Regions from separate parts of the Sphingobacterium sp. 18053 genome, predicted to be linked through region 1. Evidence: riboswitches for the same ligand, from Rfam matches in the RefSeq annotation. Region 1 holds a riboswitch; each other region holds the start of a gene.
The links. A riboswitch is a leader RNA that binds a small molecule or an ion and turns the genes downstream of it on or off. The one in region 1 is predicted to bind S-adenosylmethionine.

Region 1 (7,972 bases):
TGATATGGGGGATTATGAAGCTGCAAAAAAGACGATTAAATTTGCTTTGACACTTCCGGCGATGCCCTTGACAGGGATTTGGATCAAGAAAGCACTTCTATTTGAAAAATTAAGAAAATACAAAAAGGCATTGAAGGCGTTAAAGATGGCAAAACTTGAAAATGTTGATCTTGATTTTTCGTCAAGCCTGAAGTCGATTGAAGATCGGATTAAAGGGAAACAGGAAATTAAGAACGGGAGAGAAAAGGAAAATAAGAAAGAAAAGAAGAACACCCGAAAATAGTCTCACACTATCCCGATAACAGTTTTTGTTTCGAACCAAGGTCCGATAAAGAAGCCCTAGATGAAATTTCATCTAGGGCTTTATCAATATAGTTTAAGAATTATTCTGCTCTTAAGATTTTCGCAGCCTCAACCATCGACTCTAAAGCCGCTTTGGTTTCTGGCCAAGCACGAGTTTTTAAACCACAGTCAGGGTTAACCCAAAGCTGTTCTGCTGGAACTACTGCTTTTGCTTTACGCAATAGATCTACCATCTCATCTTTGCTTGGAACACGTGGTGAGTGAATGTCATAGACACCTGGACCAATATCATTTGGATATTTGAAATCACCGGCGAAAGCATTCAACAATTTCATTTGAGAACGTGAAGTCTCAATCGTGATGACGTCAGCATCCATTGCAGCGATATCTTCGATTACATTATTGAACTCAGAGTAACACATGTGTGTGTGAATCTGTGTATCGTCTTCTACATTTGATGAAGAAACACGGAAAGCACGTACTGCCCAGTTCAAGTAATCTTTTTGATCAGCTTTACGTAGCGGCAATCCTTCACGGATAGCTGGTTCATCGATTTGTATGATTTTGATACCTGCTTTTTCCAACGCTTGTACTTCATCCAAGATCGCCAATGCAATTTGGTAAGTCGTTGTTGAACGCGGTTGATCGTTACGTACGAAAGACCATTGTAAGATAGTAACCGGACCAGTCAACATACCTTTAACCGGACGGTTAGTCAATGATTGCGCGTATGAAGACCAACGGACAGTCATATCTTCAGGACGGTATACATCACCATAGATAATTGGAGGTTTTACACAACGTGAACCGTAAGATTGTACCCAGCCGTTTTGTGTGAAAGCGTAACCAGCCAATTGTTCACCGAAGTATTCAACCATGTCGTTACGTTCGAATTCGCCGTGTACTAATACGTCGATATCTAATTGCTCTTGAAGACGGATTGTGTTCTCAGTTTCTTCTGCGATTGCTTTATCATATTCTGCCTGCGTGATAGCACCTTTTTTCAAGTCTGCTCTCCATTTACGAACATCTTTCGTTTGTGGGAATGAACCAATAGTTGTAGTAGGGAATGCCGGCAAGTTGAATTTCGCTTGTTGCGCTGCTTTACGGTCAGCAAATGCTGAAGTACGTTTTGCATCGTTATCAGTGATATTGCTTGTACGTGTTTTAACCTCTGGTTTGTGGATCAATGGAGAAGTACGACGACTTTCAGCAGCAGCTTTGTTAGCTTCGAAGCGTTTTGCTGTTTCAGCATCAACTTCACCTTCCGCTAGTACGGCTAAGTCTTTTACCTCAGCTAATTTTTGTTTAGCAAATGCTAACCAGTTTTTTACTTCAGCTGGTAGCGATTGCTCATTGTGCTCATTGTCTAAGTCAAAAGGAACGTGCAACAATGATGAAGAAGGAGCTACCCATACACGGTCTTTTCCTAATGCATCAACAGCCTGTTTGATTTTAACCAATGATTTTTCGTAATCATTTTTCCAGATGTTACGGCCTTCAACAATACCCAAAGATAATGTTAATGAAGCAGGAACTTTAGCTAGTACCGTATCCAATTGGTTTTCACCGCGTACCAGATCTAAATGTAAAGCATGGATAGGTAGGTTAACTGCGATATCTTCGTTGTCTTTTAAAGCTTCGAAGTAAGTAGTCGCGATTAATTTGATATTTTTTGCTGCTGCAGCTAATTTTTCGAAAGTAGGTTGATATAAAGCTTTTACTTTAGCATCTAAATCCAATGCTAAGAAAGGCTCGTCAATCTGAACATATTGGGCACCAGCCTCAGCTAGTTTAGCTAATATTTGCTCATATACTGGAACAAGTTTATCCAATAAATCGATGCGGTCGAAGCCAGCTTCTTTTTCTTTACCGATCAAAAGGTAAGTGATAGGACCTAGTAGAACTGGTTTAGTATCGATGCCCAATGATTTTGCTTCGTTATATTCATTTAAGAATTTTTCGGACGTCAATTTGAATTCTTGATCTTTTGTGAATTCTGGCACCATATAGTGGTAGTTGGTATCCAACCACTTGGTCATTTCCATTGCAGTCACGTCGATTCCTTCTTGTTGGAAACCACGCGCCATGGCAAAATATAGATCTAAGCTGTAATTGTTGTCTACTTTATTCAATAAAGAATGGTAACGAGCAGGAATTGCACCAACAGTAAGGGTTAAATCCAATACTTGATCGTAAAAAGAGAAATCATTGGAAGGGATCAAATCTATTCCAGCATCTTTTTGTGTTTTCCAATTGCCTTCACGAATTTTTTTTGCGGTGTCCAATAATTCCTCAACAGAAGATTTTTTAGCCCAATAGGCCTCATTGGCTTTTTTCAATTCGCGGAACGCGCCCACACGAGGGTAACCTAAATTGTTAGTCAATAACATAATGAATGTTTTTAATATTTCTTTTTCAACTATATTTCTTGCTAGAGAGAGAAGGACACACTAGAATTCGGTGACTTCGGCTTATCATTCCCATATCAAGTAGGGTAGAATTTAGCACCTTGTCAAGGGACAGGTTGCTAAGGCTTCATCGGGTCTATTCCCTCTGCCTTTCTCTATAAGCGACGCTAAGTTAGAACATTTCTTTTTGAAATGCAAATTTTTTATAAAAGTGCATCAATTTTTTATATTCTACTAAGGATAAAATTGTTTTGTTCTTTTCTTTTCATCCGTGATTTAGTGTATGCCATGTTTCAATACGTTGTGGCATAAAAAATGGGGAATGACTGTTTCTCATTCCCCATTCTTTTAGCTCACCAAAAGTTTGTAACCTTTTCCGTGCACATTGACAATTTCAACCTTACTATCTTCTTTTAGATATTTACGAAGTTTACTGAGAAATACATCCATACTTCTACCCGTAAAGTAGTTGTCATCATGCCATATTTTTAATAAAGCTTCTTCCCGGGTCAGCACATCATTTTTCTTTAAACAAAGCAAACGTAGTAGTTCCGCTTCTTTGGTGGATAGTTTTTGCATCTGTCCTTTGTAAGAAATTTGCTGACTTGTATAATCAAAGAAATAATCACCAATTTCAAATTTATCAGCAACCACTTCCTCTTCTTTGTCTCGAACACTGCGCTTCAGCAAAGCATTGATGCGGAGCAATAATTCCTCCACTCGAAAAGGCTTTGTGATATAATCATCTCCCCCTAATTCAAAGGCTTCGGTTTTATCTTCCATCATCCCCTTTGCTGTGGCAAAGATAATAGGAACAGTGTTGTTTGTTTTTCTGATTTCACGTCCAACTGTAAATCCGTCCTTTTTTGGCATCATGACATCGAAAATACAGAGGTCGTAGTTATTTTTTTTGAATTGAGAAATCGCTTCATCTCCATCCGTGCATAATGTGACGTCAAATTTTCCCTTTAATTCGAGATAGTCTTTTAAAAGATCCCCCAAATTAGGATCATCTTCTGCTAATAATATCTTTTGCATAATGATTATATTAATTTTCACCAATGTCCCTTGATGCTGATAAATCAGCTTTCCTCAACCTTTGAAATTTTTTAAAGAGGAAATATACAAAAAAGGAACGTTTTATTTTTTAATAGGCAAAATTACTTCAAAGGTCGTGCCCTTATCTTTTTCACTTTTAACTGTAATTTTTCCGTTCAGCCTTCTCAGGATGTCCTGTACATAACTTAAGCCAAGACCAAATCCTTTGACATTATGAACATTTCCAGTTGGAATACGGTAGAACTGGTCGAAAATCTTTTGCAGGTGATCCCGGCTCATCCCAATACCGTTGTCGGCAATAGTGACGACAATGGTATCGCCAACATTTTTTGAATTGATGTTGACATGTAAATCTCCTTTGCTGTACTTGATGGCATTATCCAATAAATTGTAAAATACATTCGAAAAATGTAACTCATCACCGATGACAATATCCTTTGTCGCTGCAAGATCTATACTGAATTTTCCGCCGATATTCTGCATGCGTAGCTGCATACTGTCCGTTACTGCAGAAACAAGATCATTGATGCTTACTTCTACCTGGTCGAGTTTTAGCGTTTCTTTTTCTAGTCTTGCCAAATCGAGTACACGTTCAATATGATTTCCGAGTCTAACATTTTCGTCGTAGATGATATTAGCCAATTTCTGAACGCGCTTGTGGTCGGCATTGATGTCTGGATCTTTAAGTGACTCACTAGCAATCATAATTGTTGCAACAGGTGTTTTAAACTCATGCGTCATGTTGTTGATGAAATCTGTTTTCATTTCCGAAACTTTCTTTTGTCTGAAGATGATAATCAGTGTATAAGCAAAACAACCCACCAACAAGAAAAGTAGTGCCAGCATAGGTAGTAACAGATAGCCCATATTATCTGCGATTATTGCCTTTTTATTGGGGAAATAGATTGTTAATTTCCCTGGCGCAGCACCGATATCACCTTTAAAAAGTGCGGTCGAGTATTTTGTTGTATTTGTTGGGTTATTTAAAGCGGCTTCGTTTAAAATATTATTCAGTAATATATTGTTTGTACTCCATATTTCAATATTAAAAGGAGCTTTAATGTCGCGTTGAGCCAACTCTTCTTTGATAAGTTCTTGGACGATGATAACATTCAATCGATCTTTTAACGGACGTTTAGCCAGCTCCATTCCAATAGCAACATCTTCGATGTAGTCTGCTTTTTTGCCCCCCAGCATGGCAACGGAATCGTATACATTAAAACCACTCCAAGCATTTTTTCTGTTGAGAATATCCAATCTTTTTTCCAAATCAGAAATTGTTTTTGCAAGTTTCGTGTTCTCTCTAGGTGGTAATGTGGCTACCCTGAATTTTGTCTGTTGATTGACCAGTGGGTCCATAAGGGGGATAACAAACCGTGTGCTATCGTCTTTTCCACTAATCTGATCATCTACCTTTGATGCATTTAACATGATAAAAGCCTGTACCAGATTATCGTCGGTAAGCTCATTTGAAACAGAAAATTTGATGAATTTCTGGTACTCCGGTCTTTTGATGTATGTTTCGTAAAAAGAATTCTTGATTTCAATTACATTTGGATACAATGCGCGTAATTGGTCTTCTTGCTCTTTAAAGTTTGAGAAAACAACATGCTGTTTGTTTTTTAATTCTTCAATTCTATACTGTATTTCGAGTTGCTCGGCCAAAAGACGTTGTTTGGCTTGTTCCTGCTTGGATTTTTCAATATTACGTTCCTGTTGAACTTTAGCAAAGTCGACCACTTCCCGTCGTTCAAGCTTTCCGGCAACAGCTGTAATCGCAGCATTGACGGACTCATCAAATAATTGGGATTTTTGACGATAGGAATCTCTCAGAAAATAGAATTGCATAGCCAATACCCCAATTAGAGCTAGAGACATCAGTCCAATGATTAATACAATGCTATTTTTCTTCATTAGAATTGGGTATTAAATAAATGTATTTTGAATATATAACAAAGTTTATAGCACTCAGTTTATTTACCATTTGCGTATCCATCCCTTATACCATGTGAGTGGCCATTTAAGGTCCGGTAGCTCATATTTTCTTAAATTGTTACAAATATAAAGATGCTAATGTGTTTTGATGCTGTTTTAACAATGTTTAACAGCAATCTGTTTAAATATAGGTGCTGTTGTTTGTAAATTAGTGAATAGAAATGAATTATGTGCTGAATTGGTCTATTTGATAAATTTAATCTACGCGGTCGAGTCTGGCTGCTGTAGAAGTGAATAAGCCGAGTATAACGTGTTCATTGGTGCAAATGAGTGCAGATACTCTTTAACAACTATATAGAGATGAAAAGTTATGTATTATTATTGGTATTATCTTCCATAGGGACCATTGCTTTGGGGCAGGTGAAGGTAAAGCCGCAGATTCCTTTAATGGAGGAAAAAGAATCAAAGATGCCTGTCCTAAAATTGGATTCTTCAGATGAAAAATATCATATGCCCATTAAGAAGCCAAATCGTGTGGATGGTTTAGCTCCGATGCCAGGAACAGAAAAAATGCCCAAAGGTGATGAGAAAGAAAACAATCTTCCGTTTAGGCGCTTGAATGATTCGTTAAAGGTGAAGGACTTTAAATTAAAAATCGACTCCTTGTATCCAAACAAGCAAAAAAAATAGCGTTCTATCTAGAACACTATTTTTTTTGCTTTAATCCTTATTGTCCATTATAGCTGGGAAACACGGATTGTATTTGTTTTACCTTTTTCGATTAACGGCGTCGAAGCTGTATTGATAATGATAGATCCAGGTTTAACGTAGTTATTTTTTACAATAAATTTGTTAACATCATGGATAGATCCATCCGTGCTTTCGAACTTGTCGTAGATAAATGTTTTTACTCCCCAAAGTAGGCTGAGTTGTTTCAGCAATTTTTGTGTTCCTGTGAAAACTAAGATATCTACATTTGGTCTATAACTTGTAATTTCAAACGCTGTTGCTCCAGATGATGTTAATACCGCAATTGCTGATGCATTTGTTTTTTGAGCAAGGTAAACTGAAGAAGCACAAATCGCGTCCGGAATAAGTGTTCCGTCGTGGATTTCACTAACTTTCTCATTATAATAAGGATAAGAAGTTTGTTCCACGTGGATAATGATTTTGCTCATTGTTTCGATAACGATTTCAGGGAATTCACCAACTGAAGTCTCGCCACTTAACATCACAGCATCCGCTCCATCCAATACGGAGTTGGCTACGTCATTTACTTCAGCACGTGTAGGACGTGGTGTAGTGATCATACTTTCCAACATCTGTGTCGCAATGATCACTGGTTTTGAAAGATCTCTACATTTCTGTACGATGATCTTTTGAAGTCCTGGTACCTCTTCCATTGGAAGCTCAACACCCAAGTCTCCACGAGCAACCATAACAGCATCTGTAGCTTCAATAATTGCATCAATATTTTCAATCGCTTCTGGTTTTTCAACTTTTGCGATTACACGTGCATGGCTTCCTTTTGCCTCAATGATTTTTTTACATTGAAAAATATCTTCTGCCGAACGGACGAAAGACATAGCGATCCAGTCTGCACCATGATCCAAGGCAAAATTCAAGTTGTCTAAATCTTCTTCGGTCAACGAAGGGATAGATACTTTGGTATTTGGTAAGTTAACGCCTTTACGTGAAGTAAGAACACCTCCGTGTACAACTTCACAGGCAACAGTGTCTTTATGATTGGTCTCTAAAACACGAAGTTGAAGTTTTCCGTCGTCAAGTAAAATGATTTCGTTGGCTTCAACATCGTTTGGAAAGTTTTCGTATGTAATGTAGATTCTGTTTTCGTCTCCGATAAGCTCGTGTGTCGTGATTTCAACTTTTGAACCATTCACGAGAACAGCGCCACCTTCTTTCATTTTTCCGATCCTAATTTTTGGACCTTGTAAATCGGCTAAGATGGCAACATTGAATCCTGTTTCATTATTTATTGCATTTATAGTTTCGATTACCTTAAGGTGATCTTCCTGGCTGCCATGAGAGAAATTCAACCGGCACACATCAACCCCTTTGGCAATCATGTTGGTCAAAACTTGTTTGTCTGCCGAGGCAGGGCCTAATGTTGCGACAATTTTAGTCCTTTTTTGAACTTTTTCCATCTGTTATTTTGTATTTTAAATGTTCTTCATTAATCACAACAAATAGCAAACTATATTGTTGTGTTCTGTCAAAACTAAATCGAATTAATTTAGATCTAA
Region 2 (7,972 bases), on a different contig from region 1:
GGCTATCTGATTCGTTATGACGAACATCCAGACTGGCAGCTTGCCGCTAAAAAAAGCTTAGATGTGCGGGGGGATGATGGACCGAGTTGGGCCATTGCCCATAAACTACTCTTTTGGACCAGATTGCATGAAGGCGAACGGGCTTATAAATTATTTCGGCAACTCATGACCCCACGTGTCGATACACATATCAATTATGGCGCCGGTGGTGGTGTTTACGCCAATTTGCTAACAGCAGGCCCCCCATTTCAGATCGATGGTAATTTTGGTGGAGCAGCTGGCATTGCTGAGATGCTGGTGCAGTCCCATCAGGATACGGTTTATCTTCTACCGGCAGTTCCTCAGGCCTGGAAAAAAGAAGGCCGGGTCACGGGCATGCGCATCAAGGGAAATCACACGCTAGATATGGAATGGAAAGATGGTAAGATACTGAACTATCAGATTTATTCAGCCAAACCGCAACAACTTAACGTATGTATAGATCATAACTGGATCGCCTATCGTACAAAAGAAAAATAACAAAACATAGCGTCCTCAACCGAATTGGATCATGCAATTTTTTGCATGATAGGGGATGTTTTGTGTCAAAAATTTCAAGATAAAAGCACCTTATAAACAAAAAAAGTAAATATGAAAACAGAAAAGACAAGACAATGGCCTTTGATCAAGGGCCTGTCCTTCGGTCCTGAGGCCAGTATAATGGCACTCTGTCTTTCGATAGCTGTACCCTACACGGGCTCAGCAGCATCACTAAGGACGACAGACCGTCGTTTTGCCCCAACAGAAAAAGGCCCTTCCGCCGTCCTTGATAGGATAAGTCAACAGCGTACAATAAAAGGAAAAGTGCTGGACAATACAGGGCGCCCGCTACCCGGTGTGACAGTACGGGTCAAAAATGCAACGCAGGAAACGCAAACGGATCAGCAGGGACAATTCGAGCTCAGCCTGACGGGTGGAACTGTCGTACTGACGTTCTCTTCAGTGGGATTTGAAACCCGGGAAATGGCTGTTGCTGCCAATGAGGGAACCGTGAATGTGCAGCTGAACGACGCTTCGTCGAGTTTGGAAGAGGTCGTTGTGGTCGGCTACGGTACACAAAAGAAAGTAAACCTAACCGGTGCCGTGGCTACAGTGAGTGGCAAAGATATGATCAAACGACCCGTTGTCAATACAGCTTCCATGCTGCAGGGGGCAATCCCGGGTGTACAAATCAATCAGGGCTCGGGAGAACCAGGCAATGAAGGTGTATCCATCCGTATTCGTGGTAAGGGCACCTTTAGTGGCGCCGGATCAGATCCCCTGGTGCTCATCGATGGTGTGCAGGGAAAATTCTCCGACGTTAATCCCAATGATATCGAAAATGTCAGCGTGCTGAAAGATGCAGCCTCCGCAGCAATCTACGGTTCGCGTGCAGCCAATGGCGTTATTCTGATTACGACAAAACAAGGGAAATCGGGAAAAACAACCGTTCAGTATGACGGAAATGTGGGTATCTATAAGTCCACGAAAATGTTTGATCTGATCACCAATTCGGCGCAGTATATGGAATTATACAACGAAGCGCGTAAGAATTCCAATCTCAACGATGGCCTATATCCCGCCGAAGTGATTGCTGCCTATCGCAACAGCAACGATCCTGTAAAATATCCAAATACGGACTGGCTGGGGCTTATTTTCCAAACGAAACCCACTTATACCCATAATCTCGGTATCCAAGGCGGAAATGAGAAGACAACCTTTAATGTTGGTTTGGGCTACGTCAATCAGGATGGAATGATCAAAGGTTTTAACTACGACCGTTATTCCGCCCGCCTCAACCTGACAACCAAAATCTCGGAAGGTATTAAATTCGGAACAAATATCTTGCTCAAAACAGGACATACCGAATCTATTCCAGGCGGATCCAAAGACCTGTTCCTGTCGGCCATGTCGCAGGCACCAACCTATGGCCCATTTTTGCCGGATGGTAGCGGACGGTACACGTACAAAGCTTACGACTGGGAGTACAACAATAAAAATCCTATGGCCGTATTGGATCGGAAATTCACGTACAATACCGATGACTATGCAGCCAATTTACAGGCTTGGATGGAGGTACAGCTGTTTAAAGGTCTTTCCTGGTATACCAAAGGTGCCTATAATTTCAATATGGACAAGTACAAGGATTATAAATCAACGTTGGATGAATATTACTACCATACGGGCACGCTCGGAACAACACTGGATCTTGGAAAGGGCCTTACGGATCAGGATCAGCAAACGATATACACCAATTTATTTACTTACCTCAACTATGATCGCGCGTTTGGGGCACACCATCTCAAAGCTCAGGCCGGATATAGCATTGAAAAAAGTAAGTATACCTACCTCCAGGGCTTCAGACAGAATTTTGTCGACGATACACTAACAGAATTAAATGCGGGGGGATCGGATATTCAACGGGCAAACGGAACCGCCAACCAATGGGCGCTGATCTCTTATTTCGGCCGATTGAACTATGATTATCAAGGGAAATACCTCTTGGAAGCCAATATGCGCTACGATGGTAGTTCCAAGTTTTACGGTAAAAACCGTTGGGCAGCGTTTCCTTCTTTCTCTGCAGGCTGGCGTGTATCGGAAGAATCTTTTGTTAAGGAATTCGCTTCCGGTTGGCTGGATAATTTGAAGGTCCGTGGATCCTGGGGCCAACTCGGAAATCAGAATACCGGCAACTATCCGTATCAACCCGTATTGGGACTTACCGGAAATTATTCTTTTGATAATAGTACGCTAAATTCAGGTGTCGCTCAACAAGGGTTAAACAACCCGATTATTAAATGGGAAACAACAACGATGACCGATGTGGGATTGGACCTGAGTCTGTTTAAAAATTTAGATATCACTTTTGACTGGTATAAAAAGAGGACGACCGATATTCTAAGACAGTCACAGATTACTGCAATCGTTGGTTTGGGGGCACCTTACGTAAATGATGGAATTGTCGAGAATAAAGGTGTTGAGTTGGGAATTACTTATCGTAATCAGATTACTACGGGAGCATTGGAAGGTTTACGCTATCAGCTCGGTGCAAACCTCGATCGTTTCAAAAACAAGCTGGTCAAATTTGGCGAGCCTGAAATCGGCGGCTATACGATCAAAAAAAATGGCTATGCGATGGACAGCTTTTATACCTACGAAGTCATCGGCATATTTCAATCCGATGCCGAAGTAGCGGGGTCGCCTAAGCAGTTTAATGATAATACACTGGCAGGAGATCTTAAGTATCGGGATGTCAATGGGGACGGAAAAATCGATGCGAACGACAGAACAATTATTTCCGGTGTAGATCCAAAACTGAACTATAGTTTTAATCTAAGTGCAAGTTTTAAGGGCTTTGACTTTTCGGCTCTATTACAAGGGGTATATGGCGTCAAATCCTATGTTTCGGGCTGGGGTGTAACCCCATTTGTGCAAGGCAGTCCGCCGACAAAAGACTGGTTAGACCGTTGGACACCTGAAAACCCTTCGACAACGATGCCCCGTATTTATTGGGGTTGGAGTGCTCCGGAGAAATTCAGCCGTGCTTCCAGCTATTTTATACAGGATGCTTCATACTTCAGGTTGAAAAATCTTGTGTTCGGATACACTTTACCTGAAGGGCTGTTGAAAAAATATAAAATTGACCGCCTAAGGGTTTATTTTTCGGGTGATAACCTCCTTACTGCGACCAAATTTAAGGGCTTGGACCCTGAACGCTATGGAAATGGTGATCTGGTACAGTATCCACAAAACAAGATTTATTCATTTGGTGTACAAGTTAACTTTTAAGTGCTATGAAAAAGAAATTTATAACAGCGTTGATGCTATCCGGACTATTTTTGGGTTCCTGTAACAGTGCCTTGGACCTTAATCCTTTGGATCAGATCGCTTCGGACAACTATTTTAGCAAAAAATCGGATTTTGATAATGCATTGGCCGGTGTATACGCGTCATTGCAGAGTGAGGCTTTCTCCTATGGGATGCCTTTCCGGGACTGTCTGACCGACAATGGCTACAATCAGTTCAACTCAGGTAGCGTCAATGAAATCGTAGGTGGGAATTTAAATCCGACCACAGGGGGGTATGAAACCGGAATTTATAACGATGCTTATGTGGGAATAGGACGTGCCAATCGCCTGATCGAGAAGCTTCAGGGCTATAACGGCTCCGATATGAACGATGGGGAGAAGAAGAACATGGAAGCCGAAGCCCGCTTTATCCGTGCTTTTGTTTACTTCCAATTGTACAGTATTTATGGTGAGGTGCCGCTTGTGCTTACTTCCCTCAGTCTGGAGAATCAGCGTCAGCCAAAGGAAACTGCAGAGAATATTCTAAAACAGATTCGGGCCGATCTGGATTTTGGGATCGCCAACTTAGCGGCTAAACCTTATTTCAATAATGGGGGGCATGCGACCGCAAGTTCAGCAAAAGCCTTGAAAGCACGGGTTTTACTGTTTGCGGCTTATGGCGACAAAGGGGTGCCCGATTTAGCAATTTTGAAAGAGGTAAAAGACTTATGCACCGATGTCATGAAAGAGTATACTCTGAGTACAGCTTTTGAAAATGTCTTTCGCGATGCAACACAGAAGAACAATACCGAGATTATCTTTTCGGTCAATTTTCTGGCACCGAATAATACAGCCCCCTGGGACATGTATTTAGGCGATTGGATCGCTGCTTCACCTTTACAAAACCTGGTGGATACCTATGAATGCAAAGATGGTCTGCCTTATGGTGAATCACCCTTGACTGACCGAGCTAATCCCTTCAAAGATAGGGATCCGCGCTTGAGCAAAACAATTTTCGTGGATCATCCCGACTTTGGCGGCGGTAAGATCCATACACCGTCCAATCCGCGGCCTACAGGTTATGGGGTGTTGAAATTTTTGGATCCGGCCAACTTACCTTTTGGCTTTTCAACATTGAGCCAACAGGATGCGGTTGTACTGCGGTTTGGGGAGGTGTTATTGATGTATGCCGAAGCACAAAATGAAATTGCCGGACCAGATCCATCGGTTTACGATGCCATGAATACTCTGAGGAGCCGCGTTCAGATGCCCGGGTTTCCTGCCGGTTATACCAAGGAAAAAATGCGCAACCGTATCCGCCACGAAAGAAGGGTTGAACTTGCTTTCGAAGGACTACGGCATTACGACCTGATTCGTTGGCATATCGCAGGCGAAGTACTCAATGCGGTCAAAGACAGTAAAGTGCCCTATCATTTTGAAGACAAATTTTACCGCTGGCCATTACCACAAACAGAAATTGAGAAAAGCGCAGGTGTGTTAATTCAGAATCCAAACTATAAATAATAAGATTATTGCCTTCTTTTAAATCGGCAATTTCCTAAACCAACCACAGCAGCGCGCACGAAGTCCTTTCGATGCGCGCTTTTTTTTGTCGATAACGATTACTGTAAAGGAATCAGGACATTCTGTTCCAAGCGTACAGGGACATGCTTCACCGAGGTAAAACCGTCTTCCTTGGAAATGATGTTGGAAAGATCCAGTCCTCTTTTGGAGAACGTACTGATCAAAGCTGTTCTAAAGGTTGCCTTGGCTGAACCCCAGCCTTGTCCTAAGATGGTGTCATTGTTGAGCTGTATCAGTTCATCTGTTGAGTAATAACTGAATTTTTCCAGTAAGTGTTGGTAAAGATTTGTTGTAGTAGCCATACAATTTAAAAATTTAAAGGATTAAACCATAAACTGTATCCAGATCTTGTTGGGAAAATAATCGTTCTGCGACGTTTATTTTGGTCGAAACCCGTATTAATTTACCACCGCGGTGCCTGCACTCGGTTGGTATTGCATCATGCAATTCTGAATACTCTACAAATATAGTAGATTATTTTTTATAATTAAAAATATTTTTGTTTTTAAGGGTAAATGAACGTTAGCAACAGGAATAGGGAGGTCAAAAGCGAGGCGCGTTGTTGGCTGTGATTTGGTTATGAAGCGGATAGCTGGGCGAAAAATTTATCATGTTACTGTAATCTCATCGAAAATACTTTTAAAAATAGAGATAAGACAATACTTTTGCGCCATGAATAGAATTGCGGAAATTAACGAATACATTGCTGCCGAACGCGAGGTATTATTGCAACACCCTTTGTATCGTAAGATCAAAACGATCAAGAATCTACGTTCTTTTACAGAAGGGCATGTGTACGCTGTATGGGATTTTATGTCTTTACTAAAAGCTTTACAGATTAAATTGACCTGTACGACTTTACCTTGGTTTGCGAGTGAGCATCCATCAACACGCTATCTAATCAACGAAATTGTATTGGCTGAGGAGTCGGATGAATATATTGATGGCCGCCGTTTGAGCCATTTTGAGATGTATCTGGACGCCATGGATGCCATGGGTGCCGACCTTCATCTGGTCAACAAATTTATTGCTCACGCCAAAAAATCGAGTAACATATTCGATGTCATTGCAACGACCACATTGGACAAGCGGATCAAAGACTTTTTGAATTTTACATTCGAAGTGATTGCTGAGGGCGAGGTGCATAAAATTGCTGCTGCATTTACATTTGGACGCGAAGATCTTATCCCGGGAATGTTTACCTCTATTTTGGAAGAAATTAAAACAAATTTCCCTACAGCCAATCTGGATAGCTTTATCTATTATTTTCAACGTCATATTGACCTTGATGGCGATGAGCACGGGCCTTTGGCGATGCAGATGATCACAGATCTCGGGAAGGACGATGAGGTTAAATGGACAGAAATGAAAGAGATCAGTAAAATTGCGCTACAAAAAAGAATACAGTTGTGGAATGCAATAGAAGATTCCTTATACGGATAATCTATTATTATACCGTCGAGAAAGGCCTTTCAAATCATGATTTGAAAGGTCTTTTTTATGTGCTGTAAAAAAGGATATTGTAAGGGCTTCTTGGCAGATATTGGTCTTTTTGTTTGAATTGATGAAAAAATGTCTTTTTTCCATAACATATTGGCGTTTGTGAAGAAATCCAAGTTCCAATAAGTGTCTAAGTTTGCTACGCAAAAAAATTACATAGCACACGTGAACTTTTTTCCTCCCTATTGGGCAAAAGGAATACTAACCATGGGATTGTTAGTATTCGCTATTTCGGACACCTTCGCCCTCGATTCTTTGCACATGTCCCTGAAAGACATGATCGACAAAGCGCTACAGAACAGTAAATACATCGAGCAGTCCTATTTGCAGCTCAAAGAAACTGAGGTGGCAGTACAGCAGCAACGCATGGAGTTGCTGCCCAAAATTTCCGCCAGAGCTTCTGCTAGTTATGCGAGTAATATGCCTGTGTATGACCAGGGGCTTTTAAATAAACCTTCCCAGCATGATATCATTCATTACTTGTACGATAGCGGCCTGGATTTTTATCTGAACCTCTACAATGGGCATCGGGACCTGATGAAAATTGAGTCCAAAAAATTGGAAAATGAGCTGGCCAGAATCGATTGGAAGAATGCCGCAGCGCAGACGAAATTGGAGGTTTGCAATCTTTTTTTGGATTTGGAACTGTCGTATAGTAACCGATCTTTAATTGAGCAGGATATTGCTGATCAACGGGTACAGCTCAAAGAGATTGAGCATCTGTATAAGGCGGGCGTGGTATTACACAGTGACGTCTTGCGTATTTCGTTAGAGCTTTCGAAGCGGGAACTGTTGCTCGTGCAGATCGGTCATGATATTCAGGCTGCAAATCAGAAGCTGCAGCTTATTGGCGGTATTACAGCGGAGATTGTGCCCCTGCCCGAGCAGTTTCAAGTGGAAAGCCCCAGCTATGAAGCGCTTGTTGCCGAAGCGCGAAGCCATGCTTTTTCCCTCCTAAAATCCGAACAGGAAGTGGTTTTGAAGAAGTTGTCGGTCAAACAGGCGCGATCAAATTATCTTCCTGAGTTGGGGTTGACCAGTACATTCACCTTTGCCAATCCACAGGTCTTCTTGTATCCCTA
Region 3 (7,972 bases), on a different contig from region 1:
TCGAAGCTATTGCATTGGAAGCTGTATTTTCCAATAATCGCGATACTTCATCTGCAGAAAGATAAGTAGGCTTACCATCAATCATGATAATCACATTACTTTTTCCACGTAGATTGATCTTTTTATTGTCTAAAGTTACCCCTGGAACCTTTTGCAGGAGTTCCAATGCGTTATTCCCTGTTGCCAAAATACTGTTTTCAACATTGAGGACAACTTTATCAAGATGACTTTCAATCAATGGTTTCTTACCGATCACCTGTGCCTCACTCAGCACTTTACTTTCCACCTGTAAACGAATCGTATCCAGCACCTTGAGATCTCCCACACTTAGGACCATTTCAGCAGAACGATAAACAGCATACCCTACCGTGGACACCTGTAAGCTATACTTGCCCTCGGGGATCGCAGACAACACAATTTCTCCATTTTCGTTGGATAAAGTTCCTTTTAACAAGATATCATTGGGCTTACGAAACAGTGAAATATTTGCAGCTACAATAGGCTGATTGTCTTGTCCAACAACGACTGTACGTAATTCCCCTCCGTCAGACTGTGCTGAAACGGGTCCGGCAATAGAAAACAGGAATAAAATAAGAGAAAATAAGAGCAATTTAATTTTTTGTGGTTTCATAATGTAATTTCTTTAGGCTATCGATTAGATAGTCAACTTCATAATAATGACAACAAACCTCGTGTATTCATTACACGTTGACCAGTAGAAATAGATAGATCGTCCGATTCACTCGGTAGACAACCAAATAACATCGGTAAACCATATCCTTCACTGATCGATGCTAAAGCCGGTAAAATCATCCCAGCTAATCTTGAATCTCCAAAAAGCACAGCGCAAGAAAAGCACATCGAATCAAAATAAAAATTCAAAAAATAAACTAAAATCAAAACAAATAAATTGTATACAAAAAATATTAAGCATAATATTTGTATTTTTGCACAGAAAATTAGTAAACTGATTAATGAGCACTGTATCATTGAAGAAAAGATTCTACCGTATTTATATCCTTATGATACGATTTATGCATGGCGAGCATTCTGGAGACGCATTACGTAATGTTTCCATCAGCATCTTGCCAAGTTTGGCGATCTATTTATTGGGAGCGCAAGCGAGCACGGCTATTGGAATCGGTGTCGGATCGTTGTTAACAACACTCACAGATCCTCCTGGAAACAGAAAAGATAAACTTTCTTCTGCTCTCGTATGTATTCCCACCTTCTTTGTTGCATCATTGTTTACAGCGATTGTATTTCCCTATCATTGGCCCTTGGTTATATTGCTAGCAGCGGCCGGTTTTATATGTACGTTATACGGTATTTTTGGGGCTCGCTATGCTGCAATTGGAAACATGACATTGATTCTCATGAGTTTTGTGATCGGAATGGCCCCGCAACACCCTTTTGCGGTTAGTTTACAGATTACAACAGGTTCCATTATATACTACTTTTTTAGCCTTTTACAAGCCTATATACAACCTTATCGCTCGCTAAAACATGCGATGGCCAATGGTTTTCATGGATTGTCCCAATTTCTATTGATACGATCACAGTCTTACGATCCCAATATTCCTTTGAATATAACGTACAGTCGCGTAGGCAAAATTCATGGCCTGATCAGCGAACAACAGGAACAAATCAGGTCTCTTCTTTTTCGAGAAAAAAAAATCATAAGTCAACAGTGGCATAAAAGCAATTATTGGCTCAGTCAGGTTTATGGGTTAATTGACCTTCATGAGTTAATTATTGCACTTGATCACGACTATGATGCGATTCGCAAAAATCTTGCAGACACGGGCAGCCTCCCTTTAATTCGTCACACAATCAAATTATTAGCTTTAGAAATTGATAGCTTTTCACAACCTAACAAGAGGTTTCGGTATGCGCATCAATTATATCACAATAACTTTAAAATTAATGCCCTCTTACAGGATTTAAAAGAAATTCAAGAACAGCAGACCGGTCAAGCAAAAAGTATATTATGTTCGATCATAAGCAACATCGAAGCAATTATTGAAGTACTCAACCGAATTCAGGTAGCTTTTTATCAAAATCAGGAAATTCAGGATAAGATTGACAGCAGTGAGTACCAGCAATTTATCAATCGACCTTTGCGCAATCTTGCTGATCTAAAAAGTAAACTCCATCTGAATAACCCGCTTTTTCGATTTGCCGTTCGGATGGCTCTTCTTTTTGGAACAGGCGCATTGATCGGTATTTTATTTTTGGATTTTAAATATACCTATTGGATCTTACTGACGATCGCTATTGTTGCCAGACCAGCATTTTCAATGACAAAAAAGCGTAATATAGAGCGTATTGTAGGCACATTCTCGGGTATAATAGTTGGTATATTCTGCTTAATTTCTATTCATTTTCTCCCAGCTCTCCTTACCATAGCTGCATTAGGTCTTTTCGGATTCTTTTTGTTCAACCGATCTAATTATATGGTCAGTGTCATCTTTATTACCTTGGGAATTGTGATTGCGCTCAATTTGTTCGAAGGCAATATCAATCTCATTTTAGGCAGCCGAATACTTTTCACACTCATTGGAGCATTCTTGGCTATAGCAGGTTATTTCTTGATACCTGTACGCCAAAGCACAGGCATGGTTCAGCTGGCAAAAGAGGTATCCCTTTACAACGAGCATTATTTCCAAACCATCAATAACCGTCTGTCGGACGAGAAACAAAGTTCTTTTGATATACGACTGGCTCGCAAAAAAGCGCAGACTGCCATGGCCCTGTTTTCAGACGCTATCAATCAAATGAAAAAAGAACCCGAGCATAAATGGATAGATTGGTCGCATATCCACCATTTTCAGGCACTCTCTTATCAGGTCAACTCCCATTTGGTGGGGCTTTCGTTATCGTTAAGCAAAAAGACGAATCGCCACCTAGCGTATGATATCCATAGTAGAATTGATGCACTTAAACCTCTTTTAACAGATTTAAATCAAATTGCGGAACGGATCAACTTAAAGAAATCATAATACCCGATTGACAGTTATTTATCCGGTTTCATCCGACGATATGCGATCCCGATCGGTATGTTATTCAAAATTCCTTTAACTAAAAAATAGCTTTTCTTTTGCTTTAATAAAAAAAGAGTTTATATTTGTGTCGTCTTCGAAAGAAGATTTCTAATCAACACCTCCCTTAATCAGTAGGTCTTGATTTATAAAGAAGTGGCGAGAGACTGGCTCAATGACCCACTGGCAACCTTCAATTTGTTTGAAAAGGTGCCAATTCCTGTCCAAAACAATATCGTTTTGGAGCATATAAATGACATAAGACAATGATTATTAAACTACTGAAGTCCATTAAAAATTCAGGTTCAACACAAGTGAACCACACGATAAGCGAAAGTGTAAGTCATCGTACAACTGTATTGATGCGAATGCGTATGCATATGCACTTCCATGCTTGTTAAAAATCATTTCCTTTTTCTTGGATAAAGATTTAACAGACCCTTCAACGAGGTGTGTATGCTTCTCTTTTTACTTAGCAATTTCTTTTTGAACCCTTAAAATCTGATATATTATGTCTTCAAACAAAAATTTAAAATTCGAAACTCTTCAGGTTCACGCTGGCCAAGTCGCTGATCCTACTACGGGATCTAGAGCAGTTCCTATATATCAAACAACATCTTTTGTATTTGAAAATGCCGAACACGGCGCAAACTTATTTGCATTAAAGCAGTTCGGCAATATCTATACACGGATTATGAATCCTACTACGGATGTTTTCGAACAACGTATTGCGGCACTGGAAGGTGGAGTCGCAGCTGTTGCTGTTGCATCTGGCCAGGCAGCACAGTTTATAGCTTTAAATAATATCTTGGAAAGTGGTGACAATTTTGTTGCCGGATCCAACTTATACGGCGGTACATTTAACCAGTTTAAAGTTTCTTTTAAACGCCTGGGCATCGAAGCTCGATTTGCAACGGACGCCGAGGCAGATAAAATTGAAGCCCTCATTGATGATAAAACAAAGGCCATCTATGTTGAAACAATTGGAAACCCAAGTTTCAATATTCCAGACTTTGAGAAAATTGCTGCCGTAGCAAAAAAATATGACTTACCATTAATCGTCGATAATACTTTTGGAGCTGGGGGTTATTTATTTAAACCTTTGGAGTACGGTGCGAATGTGGTTGTTGAATCGGCTACTAAATGGATCGGTGGACATGGCACAAGCATTGGCGGTGTCATCGTCGACGGCGGAAACTACAATTGGGGCAATGGAAAATACCCTCAATTTTCCGAACCATCTGAAGGCTATCATGGCTTAGTTTTTTCCGAAGTTTTCGGTGAAGGCGGACCGTTTGGAAATATTCAATTTGCCATTCGGGCACGTGTGGAAGGGCTTCGGGATTTCGGGCCAGCACTCTCCCCTTTCAATTCATTCTTATTATTACAAGGGCTTGAAACGCTGTCTTTACGGGTGCAACGCCATGTAGATAACACTTTAGAGGTAGCTAAATGGCTTGAGGCGCATCCACAGGTAGAAAAAGTAAACTATCCGGGCTTAAAAAGCTCTCCGAGCTTCGCTAACGCACAAAAATACCTTAAAAATGGCTATGGTGCGGTGCTTTCTTTCCAGCTCAAGGGTGACGCAGCACAGAAGGCCAATAGCTTTATCGACAGCTTAGAATTGATCAGTCACTTGGCCAATGTCGGTGATACGAAGTCATTGATTATCCATCCAGCAGCGACTACTCACCAACAATTGAGTGATGAAGATCAAGCCAATGCTGGAGTGTTCAAAGGTTTATTACGCCTTTCTGTAGGAATAGAACATATTGATGACATCAAAGCTGATTTACAACAAGCTTTTGATAAAATTAAATAATCAGATTTTTTCGGCTTAAACTTAAACGTAAAATGAGTAAGCATATTTATCTGCACCCGGAGCCTTTTGTATTTGAAAATGGAAGAGAGCTTACTGATTTACAAATCAGTTATGAAACATTTGGCAAACCCAACGCAGATCGCAGTAATGTGATCTGGGTTTGCCATGCACTTACGGCTAATGCAGATGTACTGGATTGGTGGTCCGGTCTTTTTGGAACAGGTGAATTATTTGATTCAAACGATTATTATATTATCTGCGCCAATGTCATAGGATCAGCATATAATAGCAGTAATCCGCTATCTGTAAACCCAGCTACTGGACAGCCTTACTACCTATCTTTTCCTGAATTTACAGTAAGGGATTTGGTCAATGCACATCAATTTCTTGCAGACCACCTGGATATCAAACAAATAGAGATCCTTATTGGCGGCTCATTGGGCGGTCAACAAGCATTGGAATGGGCCGTATCGCACAGTATAGCCATCAACCATCTAATCGTCGTTGGAACAAATGCCGTCCATTCACCATGGGGTATTGCATTCAATGAAAGTCAACGTCTTGCCATTACAACTGATCGAACCTTTTACGCCAATCATCCCGATGGCGGAGCTAAGGGTTTAAAAGTTGCACGCGCTATGGCACTGTTGTCTTACCGCAACTATACAACGTATGCCAACACACAAAAGGAGGATGATAACGAAAAACTCGATCATTATAAAGCATCCTCCTATCAAAACTATCAGGGTGAAAAATTGGTGAAACGCTATAATGCGTACAGCTATTACTTCCTAACCAAAGCAATGGACAGCCATAATTTAGGTCGGGGAAGACGATCTATCGAATCCGCTTTAGCGAGCATTGACTGTCCAACTTTAGTACTGAGCGTCAATACAGATTTGTTGTTTCCTCCACAAGAGCAACAATTCATCGCTCAACATGTTCCGAATGCCCACTATCAGGAGATTGAATCTACCTATGGCCACGATGGATTTTTGATCGAAACAAAAAAACTCACTAAAATCATCAGCAACTTTCTGCGGAAACAAAAAGAATACCTAAACGAATTAGTATAAGAGAATAAATAATATATATAAGAGAATTTAAGAAGAGATATGAGTAATAAATTAACAATAGGGATGTTTGGGTTTGGTGTAGTAGGCCAAGGTCTTTACGATATCATCAAAACCAAAAATCTTAATCTGGAGATCAAGAAATTTGTCATTAAAAACGGAGATAAAAAGCGCTCGCTACCAGCAGATTTATTTTCTACCGATGCCGAAACAATTTTAGGTGACCCAGAAATTAATACTGTTGTCGAACTAATAGATGATGCCGAAGCAGCCTATCAACTAACTGTTCGTGCCTTGAAATCGGGAAAAAATGTGGTATCTGCCAATAAAAAAATGATTGCCAGCCACCTGGAAGAACTGGTTGATATCCAACATGAATATGGCACCAGTTTATTGTATGAAGGTGCCGTTTGCGGAAGTATTCCCATTATACGGAATTTAGAAGAGTACTATGACAATGAATTACTTCATTCTGTCAGCGGTATTTTTAATGGATCTTCCAACTATATTTTATCTAAAGTTTTCAATGAAAACCAGCAATATACAGACGCTTTAAAGAAAGCGCAAGAACTTGGTTTTGCAGAAACAGATCCAACCCTGGATGTAGGTGGATTTGACCCAAAATTTAAAGTATGTATTGTTGCTTCCCATGCGTACGGAATCTATGTCAAACCAGACGATGTCTTTAATATTGGTATTGACAAATTGGGACAGCAAGATATTCGTTTTGCTAAAGAAAAGAACCTCAAGATCAAATTGATACCAACAGCAAAAGAGATCGATGGCAACAAAGTTGTACTTTATGTATTACCACGCCTAGTAGGCAAAGAGAGCATGCTCTATAATGTAGAAAATGAGAACAATGGTGTATTGGTAAAAGCTGCCTTTGCAGACGAGCAATTTTTCTATGGTAAAGGAGCAGGTGGACACCCGACGGGCTCTGCTGTGCTATCGGATATCGCTGCCCTTCGCTATGGATACCGTTATGAATATAAAAAACATTTAGAATCCAGCACATTAAATTATAGCCAAGATTATTTAATTAAGGTTTATTTGAGATACACAGATGATACACTGATTGAAAAGTTAAATTTCAGTGAAATCACAGAACGATATTACGCACCAGATTTCAAATATGTCATAGGACATATTAATCTTCAACAAATCGCAGCTCACAAAGCTGATTTGGATCAAGAGGGCAATTTTATTGCTGAAATCGCGTAGGCAATCAACAAACCAACCTACCTTGAAAATAGCCCCGAATGGGGCTATTTTTTTATTGCTTAAATTTAGTTGCCTTTCAACTTGAGGTCTAAAATCCCACCTTCTACCAGGCGTTCAAAAGGAAGCTGCCAACCTTTCCACAGGCGGTTATTCAACCGAACCTGATCAACAATATAACTATTGGGCTGCTCTTTCTTCACCTGAATGATAAATTTATTTTTTCTTAATTTCTCCGGTAATTGTATCGTTACCCGATCGAAAAGTGGCGCGCCAATCTGAAGTGCGGGTTTCTCGGTGGTGAGACTTCGGACATCGAATAGACCGATACTCGACAAGACATACCACGCTCCAAGCTGTCCTTGGTCTTCGTCTTGTCCGTAGCCATAGCCATGTATTGCATCATTACCATAAAATTCATTGCAAATTGCCCGTACCCATTTCTGACTTAAATCAGGTCTACCAGAAAAATAGAATAGCCAAGAGATATGCAGGTTTGGTTGATTACCATGATTATAAAGACTTTCAATCCCTGCGAAAGCGTCAATTTGTGTACCACCTCCAAACACATTCTTCTGCGACACCGTAAAAATACTATCCAACCGCTGATTAAATAGATCCTTTCCAACCAGTTTAACCAATTGTTGTGGGACATGCGGCACATAGAAGGTATACTGCCAAGCATTTCCCTCCTGAAATCCACGCCATGGTTCATAAGGGTTAAAGTTTGAAATAAATCGCCCAGTACTATCCTTTGGTCGCATAAACTTCGTCGTGGTATCGTACAGATTGCGCCATCCATCGGATAATCCCTG
Region 4 (7,972 bases), on a different contig from region 1:
GTGAGATAGTGTAAAGTCAAGCTAAAGGTTTTTCCCGAACCGGCTGAAGCTTTTAGTATTTTTAATGGCGCAACAGATTTCATAGAATGAAGGTAGAAAGTAAAAAGTGAATTGGCAAAAATGTCGATGACTATTTCGAAGGTACTGTACCCAAACGGTTCATCCTGTTTACATTTGGTAAAGATATCCTTTTGAATAAAGGAGCTGTTTTGTGCCTTGATTTTGAAAAGTTTGTTGTAGCTGCTGTATGGAAGCAAGAAAAGACGAAGGTCTAAGGGGTAGGTGTTACGGTTGAAAGAGCTTGTTGATAAGAGCTAACCCTGTCGTTTTCAGTGAAGTTTTATTAAATTATAATGATGATTAAAAAAAAATAACTATCTTTGCATCCCCTCTAGTATGAAGCTCGGGGGATATGTTGAATACATAAAATAAAATTAAAAAATGGCAACTAAAATCAGATTGCAAAGACACGGTAAAAAAGGACGTCCTTTTTACCACGTAGTCGTAGCGGATTCTCGCGCTCCACGTGACGGTAAATTCATCGAACGTATTGGTTCTTACAACCCAAACACAAATCCAGCAACTATCGTTTTGGATTTTGAAAAAGCTTTGGATTGGATGAATAAAGGTGCTCAACCAACTGACACTGCTCGCGCTATCCTTTCTTACAAAGGTGTTCTTTACAAAAAACACTTGCAAGGTGGTGTGAAAAAAGGTGCTTTTGATGAAGCTGCTGCTGAAGCTAAATTTACAGCTTGGACTGAAGCTAATGATGCAAGAATCACTGGTAAAAAAGATGGTTTAGCACAAACTAAAGCTGAAACTAGAAAAGCTGCTTTAGCTGCTGAAGCTAAGAAAAAAGAAGAAAAAGCTGCTGCTGTAGCTGCTAAAAATGCTCCTGTAGCGGAAGAAACTGCTGCTGAGGAGACTGAAGCTCCTGCATCAGAAGAAACTGAAGGTTAATTCTTTCATAAAGTATTCGAGAAAGCCGACTCAATCTTGAGCCGGCTTTTTTTGAAACAGCCAATAGGCTAATGGTTTGCCAAATCATGTCTCACAGCTAATCGCTAAATACGAAATATATGACTATTGATCAAAGCTTTTACATCGGTTACATCAGTAAAACAAGAGGTCTTAAAGGAGAAGTACAACTGTTTTTTGAATTCGAGGAATACGAGAGTTTGAATATCGATGTTGTCTTTGTGGAAGTGAACAAAAAGCTTGTTCCTTATTTTGTTGATACCATTAAATTTCAAAAAAATAGTACAGCGTATGTGACATTTGAGGATGTGGATCATATCGATAAGGCTCAAGTACTTGTCCGTAAAAAGCTATATCTTTCCAATGATAAGATGCCCGAGCGCGATCCAGATGATTTTAGATATACTGATTTAATCGGTTTTTTAGTGATTGATGAAAACCATGGTGAACTGGGGCAAATAACAGATGTCCAGGAATTTCCACAACAATTTGTCGCCTCGGTAAATATGGACGGTAAAGAACTGATGTTCCCGTTGTCTGATGATTTGATCTTAGGAATCGATGGCGAAGAGGAGATCATTGAAGTTGAATTGCCAGAAGGCTTGGTGGATCTTTATAAAGAATAAGCATATCCCCGAGCTTATTCAAATAAATAGCAGTATACGAACTATTGCAGTAATTTCTTATCTTGGTCTGTATATTATTACTGGCCATAATTATTGATTGATTTTGAAACCGTTATTACTGCTGCTATTCGTATTCTCGTTGTCTTCTTGTGCTTTCTTTGGGAAGAAAAAGGACTTTCCTGAAGGCAATTACCAAATGATATTGGGCTATTCAAATGAAGAGTATCATAAAGTAAAAAGAGAATCACCCCAAAATGTCGAGGCAGATACCTATGGTAATGATCCTACGATATATCGGTCCTTTCTCTCTCTCCATGATAAAGACAAGTTTGTCATGGCGATCGATGATATCTTACTCTTCGGTAAGTATAGATTCAACGGCGATCGATTAGAATTGACCGATGAGAAAAAAGGTAGCCTCGCATTAGATATTATTAAGGTAAAAAGCGATTTTGTTCAGCTGAGAGGTGATTTTTCACAGTTTAGCTCAGCACGTATACCCACTAGCGAAAGACTTTATATCAACTTTGCGTTAGATAAAACCCCTATCCGGGAGACCCCCAGCAAATTTGATAGCCAAGTGAATCTATGGCGAAATGCCCCTGTAAAATCAGAAAGTGAAAAGGAGATAAAAGCTAGGGCATTGAATTTTGTAGATTATTCTATCGCTTATTTCCAACACATATCAAGTTCTGGTACACATCACGATTATCGAATGGATGGTGTTGAATCACCCATTATTTATGCTGAGAATGGCATTGTGCTCAAGGCATGGGCAGATGTTCCCGATTCTTGGAAGGAATTATTTTACAACGAAAAAAATGCATTAGTCGCCTATCAATATTTATTTGATGGTTTTAAATTTGGATCGAAAGAGGAGTACCATGTTACAGGACTCTTATTGATCACATTTTATCTCAAAAATCTACGGAATTCCCTGGCAGCGAATCTTTAGCCAATCCTGTTGTGGCATAGTCAATCTCTTCGCTGTCGATGATCCTCGATCGTTAATTTTATCTGTTTTTTTAAGTCTTTTACTTTTGGTGGAGCGTAAATTCCTGTTGTTGACTGGGAATAAACCTGAAGCCGCATTTATTGCAGTCTTTTTGCCGCTATTTTTGCCTTTTCGAAAAAATATTTTTGTCTTTTGATTTTTTAAAACGATATTAGCAACGCTTATAGAGAAAGGCCGAGGGACTAGACCCGTTGAAGCCTTAGCAACCTGTATTGTTCAAGGTGCTAAATTCTACCCTACTCCATGTGGGAAAGATAAGTTACATGTAGATAAACGATTCCTCGACTTGTGCGTTTCGATGTAAGCCAACCAAACTAAAAACAGTTTTTTAATGAAGATTATCGATCATATCCAGAATGCCAAAGGAAAAACATTGTTTTCTTTTGAGCTATTGCCACCGGCGAAAGGGCAGGGCATCCAAAGTATTTTTAAAACCATGGATGAACTGATGGAGTTTAAACCTCCTTTTATCGACGTAACCTACCATCGGGAAGATTATATCTATAAAGAGCATGCGAGTGGATTACTGGAACGCGTTTCCTATCGTAAACGTCCTGGGACAGTGGCGATATGTGCTGCAATCATGAATAAATATAAAGTAGATGCGGTGCCCCATTTGATATGTGGTGGTTTTACAAAAGAGGAAACTGAAAATGCCCTGATCGATTTGAACTTCCTGGGGATAGATAACGTCTTGGTATTGCGGGGAGATGCACGTAAAGGCGATGCCGATTTCATACCGAGCGATGGTGGACATGCTTTTGCAACAGACCTATTGGAACAGGTAACTGATATGAATAAAGGAAAGTATCTGCATGAAGACATTATCACATCGGAAAAGACTGATTTTTGCATCGGAGTAGCGGGATATCCCGAAAAGCATTTTGAATCGCCAAATTTCAATACTGATTTTAAATATCTGAAACAAAAAGTCGATATGGGAGCAGAGTTTATTGTGACTCAGATGTTCTTTAATGTTGAGAAATACAAAGAGTTTGTAACAAAATGTAGAGACAATGGAATCCATGTGCCTATTATTCCAGGATTAAAACCATTGACAACGAAAAAGCAGTTGGTGACCTTACCAAGGATATTTCATTTAGATATTCCGGAGGAACTGAGCGATGCTGTTTCAGCATGTAAAACGAATGCCGACGTCAGACAAGTCGGTGAGGAGTGGTTGGTGCAACAATGTCAGGAGCTGATTAAATTTGGCGCTCCGGTATTACATTTCTATACGATGAGTAATCCTGGTCCAACAAAGAAAATTGTTGAAAAACTAGCCTAACTCATAAAAATAATACGAAAAGGGAGCCAATAAGCTTCCTTTTTTTATTGTAATATTGGTTGTGAAAGCCCGAAATAAGTCCATAATTTCGATAGTGTGGTTTAGGTCGGTCTCTATATTCAGGGTTGAGTAGCCTGTTTATAGTCAGATACTTGTGTTAAATAGTGTTAATTAACTTATTGGAGTCAGGATAACTTTTTAACTTAAAGTGCTAAAAAGGATTTTAACAATAGACCAAATTGACCTTATGAAGTACACTAGATTAAATTCTCTACTCGGCTTTGCTTGCGGACTAATTGCTACATGTGTATATATCGCCACCGTTGAAAAGACGGTAAGCTGGTGGGATTGTGGTGAATTTATTGCCTGTGCCTACAAGCTAGAAGTGGCACACCAACCGGGAGCACCATTATTTCTTCTTATTCAGAATATATTTTCCAACCTGGCTTTTGGTAATGCAGGTAAAATTGCCTATTGGATGAATATTGGATCCGCAATCTGCAGTGGGCTTACTGTTACATTTTTATTCTGGACGATAACAGCAATTGCCAAAAGGATACTCAACAGGCAAGAGAAAGTTCAATTATCGAATTATTTCCAAATTTTTGCTGCGGGTTTAGTTGGTGCAATGGCTTTCTGCTTCAGTGATTCATTCTGGTATTCGGCTGTTGAATCTGAGGTATATGCGATGTCTTCATTGTGTACAGCGATTGTTTTTTGGGCAATTTTAAAGTGGGAAGTGCGTGAAGATGAAGAAGGTAGCGATCGTTGGCTGGTTTTTATTGCTTTTGTTATGGGCCTTTCAATCGGAGTGCACCTATTAAATCTGTTGGCAATCCCGGCTATAGCGATGGTTGTCTATTTCAGGAGAGCAGGGCAGGTTAATGCGAAAGGTACAGTAAAAGCTTTCTTGGTAGGAGTGCTGATCTTGGGGGCCGTTTTGTGGGGAATTATTCAATGGTTGGTCGGTCTCGCAGCTAAGGTAGACCTCTTGTTTGTAAACTCGCTAGGTTTGGGCTTTGGCTCAGGCATCTTCTTCTTTTGTCTGCTGTTGGGGAGCTTCCTCATTTATGGGCTATATTATTCTTATAAAAAGCGGCAATACACACTGCATACCGGGTTGCTGGTTTTTTGTTTTATTCTATTTGGGTATAGCTCCTATACCATGGTTTTGATCCGTGGAAAAGCGAATCCCTCGTTAAACAATAATGCGCCGGACAATGTGTTTTCTTTTTTGGGTTATCTGAGCCGGGAGCAATATATCCGGGAGCCTTTACTCAAAGGACCCAACTATGATTCACAAGTCGTTGGTGTAGAGAGTAAAACCGGTTATCGCAAAGATGAATCAGGGTATATTCCTTTTAGTCAGGTCGATAAGTATACGTTTGATAAGGAAACCTTCTTTCCCCGCATATATAGTCAAGATGGAGCCCATCAGGCTTATTATAGGAGTTACCTCAATTTGAAGGAGGGGCAGCAGCCACAATTCTCGGATAATTTTAAGTTCTTTTTTAATTTTCAACTGGGCGATATGTACACCCGATATTTCTTGTGGAATTTTGTCGGTAGACAGAATGACAGGCAAGGGTATGGGACCTATAGTGACGGCAACTGGTTGTCGGGGATTAAACCATTGGATAATTGGCGTTTAGGAGGGCAAGATAAAATATCCCAATCACAGAAGCATGACCCGAGCCGGAATACCTATTTTTTCCTTCCATTGCTATTGGGAATAGCCGGAGCGATCTGGTTGTATCGAAACAATAAACCTTATACCTTGGTCTTGACCTTACTGTTTGTGTTTACGGGAATAGCGATCGTTGTTTATCTCAACCAAACTCCCATGCAACCTCGGGAACGAGATTATGCTTACGTAGGATCTTTTTATGCGTTTGCGATCTGGATCGGATTGGGAGCAATAGCATTTGTTCGGTTTCTCAATCGTTTTGTACAAACACGGTATGCGTTAGCGACAGGTATTTCTTTCGCTTTATTGGGCGGTCCCATTATTTTGGCCCATCAAAATTGGGATGATCATAATCGTTCTGAAAAATCGCTGGCAAGGGATATGGCACGTAATTATTTAGAATCCTGTGCTCCAAATGCTATTCTATTTACCTATGGAGATCATGATACATTTCCTGTTTGGTATTTGCAAGAAGTGGAAGGAGTACGTCCGGATGTTCGGGTTGTGGTATTAAGTTATCTGACTGGCGACTGGTATATGCAACAGGCCAAGCAGCCGACGTATCAAGCGGCAGGTCTTCCCGTGACGATCCCAGCTGAAAAGACAAAAAAAGGCGTTCGTGATTATATCCCTTTTGTGGATAGACAACTTGACAATGCGGTAGATATACAGCAACTATTACAGTTTGTCACATCGGATGATCCCGAGTATAAAGTTCAGTTGAATTCCGGTGATATGGAAAACTATTTCCCTTCCAAGAAGGTCCAATTGCGCATTGATAAAGAGGAGGTGGTTAAGAAAAAAGCGGTTCCGGCTTATTTTCAGAGTGCTATTGTTTCTGCAATGGAATGGGAAATTCCGAATGATCATCTGACCAGGGCGGATCTAACCTTGTTATCGGTGCTTGAAAATAACCATTGGGACAGACCAATATATTTTTCGAACATGCTGCCAAGTGACATTAAATTGGGCCTGGATAAATACCTGGTCAATGAAGGCTTTACTTCCCGATTGATGCCCGTCGCTGCTACAGATCAGTCGACAGGAAAACGAAATGAGCAGGCCGGGCTAGTTAACATGGAAGCATTATATAACAATATTATGCATACGTATCATTGGGGCAATGTTAAAAATGCACAGTATTTAGATACAGATTCGTTTCGCTTTACAAGTATGTACGCCCGTGATATATTTGGAAAAGCCGCCCGGATGCTCTTGGCCAATGGTCAGGTCAAACAAGCTGGGGAAGTAGCAAAAAAAGCATACGATCAATTACCAGATCGCGTATATGCGATGTCGGATGCCATCAATTATGCCGATATTATCGACAGTCTATATCGTTCGGGACAACCTCAGCTAGCCAACAGGATGATGGACCGAAACCTTGATTATGTGGCTGAAAATATGGAGTATCTACATCAGTTGGTGTCGGATAAGAAAAACCTGAGCTTCGAGTGGAATGATATTCAGACCGGTTTGGACTCTGTAGACCGGTATAAGGCTATTTTATTGGAAGCAAAAGATACCAAGCGATTGGCACGTGTTGAGCGCTTGAGACAGCAATATCAAAATTGGTACGGAGTAGAATAATTTTGATGACGCACTGAACCAAATTTACGCGGTCTGCCTAAACGGTAAATTGACTGCTATACTTGAGGTAAAAAAACCAGATGAGGCCTCTTCTAAAATATTGGAAGAGGCCTCGATACATATAGGATAGGGAATGAGCCAAATGATTAGAATTTCATGCCGACTCCAAAGCCGAGCAGGAAGGGATTGATGTCAACTTTTGCCGGTATGGATAAGTTAGGTGCAAGATTTGATGCATCAACATTGACATCTGTTTTTAAAAGAATATACTTCGCATCCAAATTCACGAAATATTTTTCAGATAGCTTAAAATCAATTCCCAGCTGAGTCGCAAAACCGAAAGCATTATCGTATTTTACATTTTTTACCGTTTGTCCCGCGTTGACGCTATAGAATATTGTATAATTTATTCCTGCACCTACATAAGGTTTAATGGCACCATCGGGGAAGAAATGATACTGAGCTGTCAGTGTAGGTGGAAGGAGCCATACACTGCCAAGATCGACATTGCTGGATGAACTGCCACCAATGGCAGTTAAATTTGAACCTGTTGTATTAACTTTATGTTTTGTAGTCCCAAGAATCAATTCCGCCGCAATGTTTTTTGTGAAGAAATAGGTGAAGTCCAGTTCAGGGATAAATTTTGTATTGATGTCGACGTCTCCGCCTATAGTATTAATATTGGCCGATTCGTTTGGCATGACTGTCACACCTCTGAGTCTCATTTGCCAGCGTTGATTGGGGATTGTTTGTGCCTGTAAACTTAGTGCGCCTAGGGTGAGTGT

Region 2: linked by a shared signal. The riboswitch ahead of GVK91_RS23930 (5-oxoprolinase) and the one ahead of metE (5-methyltetrahydropteroyltriglutamate--homocysteine S-methyltransferase) in region 1 are both predicted to bind S-adenosylmethionine.
Region 3: linked by a shared signal. The riboswitch ahead of GVK91_RS18905 (O-acetylhomoserine aminocarboxypropyltransferase/cysteine synthase family protein) and the one ahead of metE (5-methyltetrahydropteroyltriglutamate--homocysteine S-methyltransferase) in region 1 are both predicted to bind S-adenosylmethionine.
Region 4: linked by a shared signal. The riboswitch ahead of GVK91_RS05690 (methylenetetrahydrofolate reductase) and the one ahead of metE (5-methyltetrahydropteroyltriglutamate--homocysteine S-methyltransferase) in region 1 are both predicted to bind S-adenosylmethionine.

What each region holds. Positions count from the first base shown of each region.
Region 1 covers NZ_CACSJW010000010.1:131,795-139,766, reverse strand. The annotation lists gene GVK91_RS22615 (hypothetical protein) at 1-283, shown strand, start outside; gene metE (5-methyltetrahydropteroyltriglutamate--homocysteine S-methyltransferase) at 384-2,696, opposite strand; SAM riboswitch class I at 2,775-2,878, opposite strand; gene GVK91_RS22605 (response regulator transcription factor) at 3,063-3,752, opposite strand; gene GVK91_RS22600 (sensor histidine kinase KdpD) at 3,855-5,687, opposite strand; gene GVK91_RS22595 (hypothetical protein) at 6,069-6,398, shown strand; gene pyk (pyruvate kinase) at 6,446-7,873, opposite strand.
Region 2 covers NZ_CACSJW010000011.1:106,013-113,984, reverse strand. The annotation lists gene GVK91_RS23945 (glycoside hydrolase N-terminal domain-containing protein) at 1-519, shown strand, start outside; gene GVK91_RS23940 (TonB-dependent receptor) at 631-3,807, shown strand; gene GVK91_RS23935 (RagB/SusD family nutrient uptake outer membrane protein) at 3,813-5,330, shown strand; gene GVK91_RS23930 (5-oxoprolinase) at 5,429-5,692, opposite strand; SAM-I-IV-variant riboswitch at 5,759-5,852, opposite strand; gene GVK91_RS23925 (DUF3050 domain-containing protein) at 6,063-6,833, shown strand; gene GVK91_RS23920 (TolC family protein) at 7,098-7,972, shown strand, end outside.
Region 3 covers NZ_CACSJW010000008.1:82,308-90,279, forward strand. The annotation lists gene GVK91_RS18895 (TonB-dependent receptor) at 1-631, opposite strand, end outside; gene GVK91_RS18900 (FUSC family membrane protein) at 975-3,002, shown strand; SAM riboswitch class I at 3,185-3,297, shown strand; gene GVK91_RS18905 (O-acetylhomoserine aminocarboxypropyltransferase/cysteine synthase family protein) at 3,553-4,863, shown strand; gene metX (homoserine O-acetyltransferase) at 4,896-5,939, shown strand; gene GVK91_RS18915 (homoserine dehydrogenase) at 5,979-7,160, shown strand; gene GVK91_RS18920 (GH92 family glycosyl hydrolase) at 7,226-7,972, opposite strand, start outside.
Region 4 covers NZ_CACSJW010000002.1:418,770-426,741, reverse strand. The annotation lists gene GVK91_RS05710 (exodeoxyribonuclease V subunit beta) at 1-83, opposite strand, end outside; gene GVK91_RS05705 (30S ribosomal protein S16) at 442-963, shown strand; gene rimM (ribosome maturation factor RimM) at 1,083-1,607, shown strand; gene GVK91_RS05695 (hypothetical protein) at 1,711-2,562, shown strand; SAM riboswitch class I at 2,781-2,883, shown strand; gene GVK91_RS05690 (methylenetetrahydrofolate reductase) at 2,954-3,910, shown strand; gene GVK91_RS05685 (DUF2723 domain-containing protein) at 4,158-7,187, shown strand; gene GVK91_RS05680 (OmpW family protein) at 7,334-7,972, opposite strand, start outside.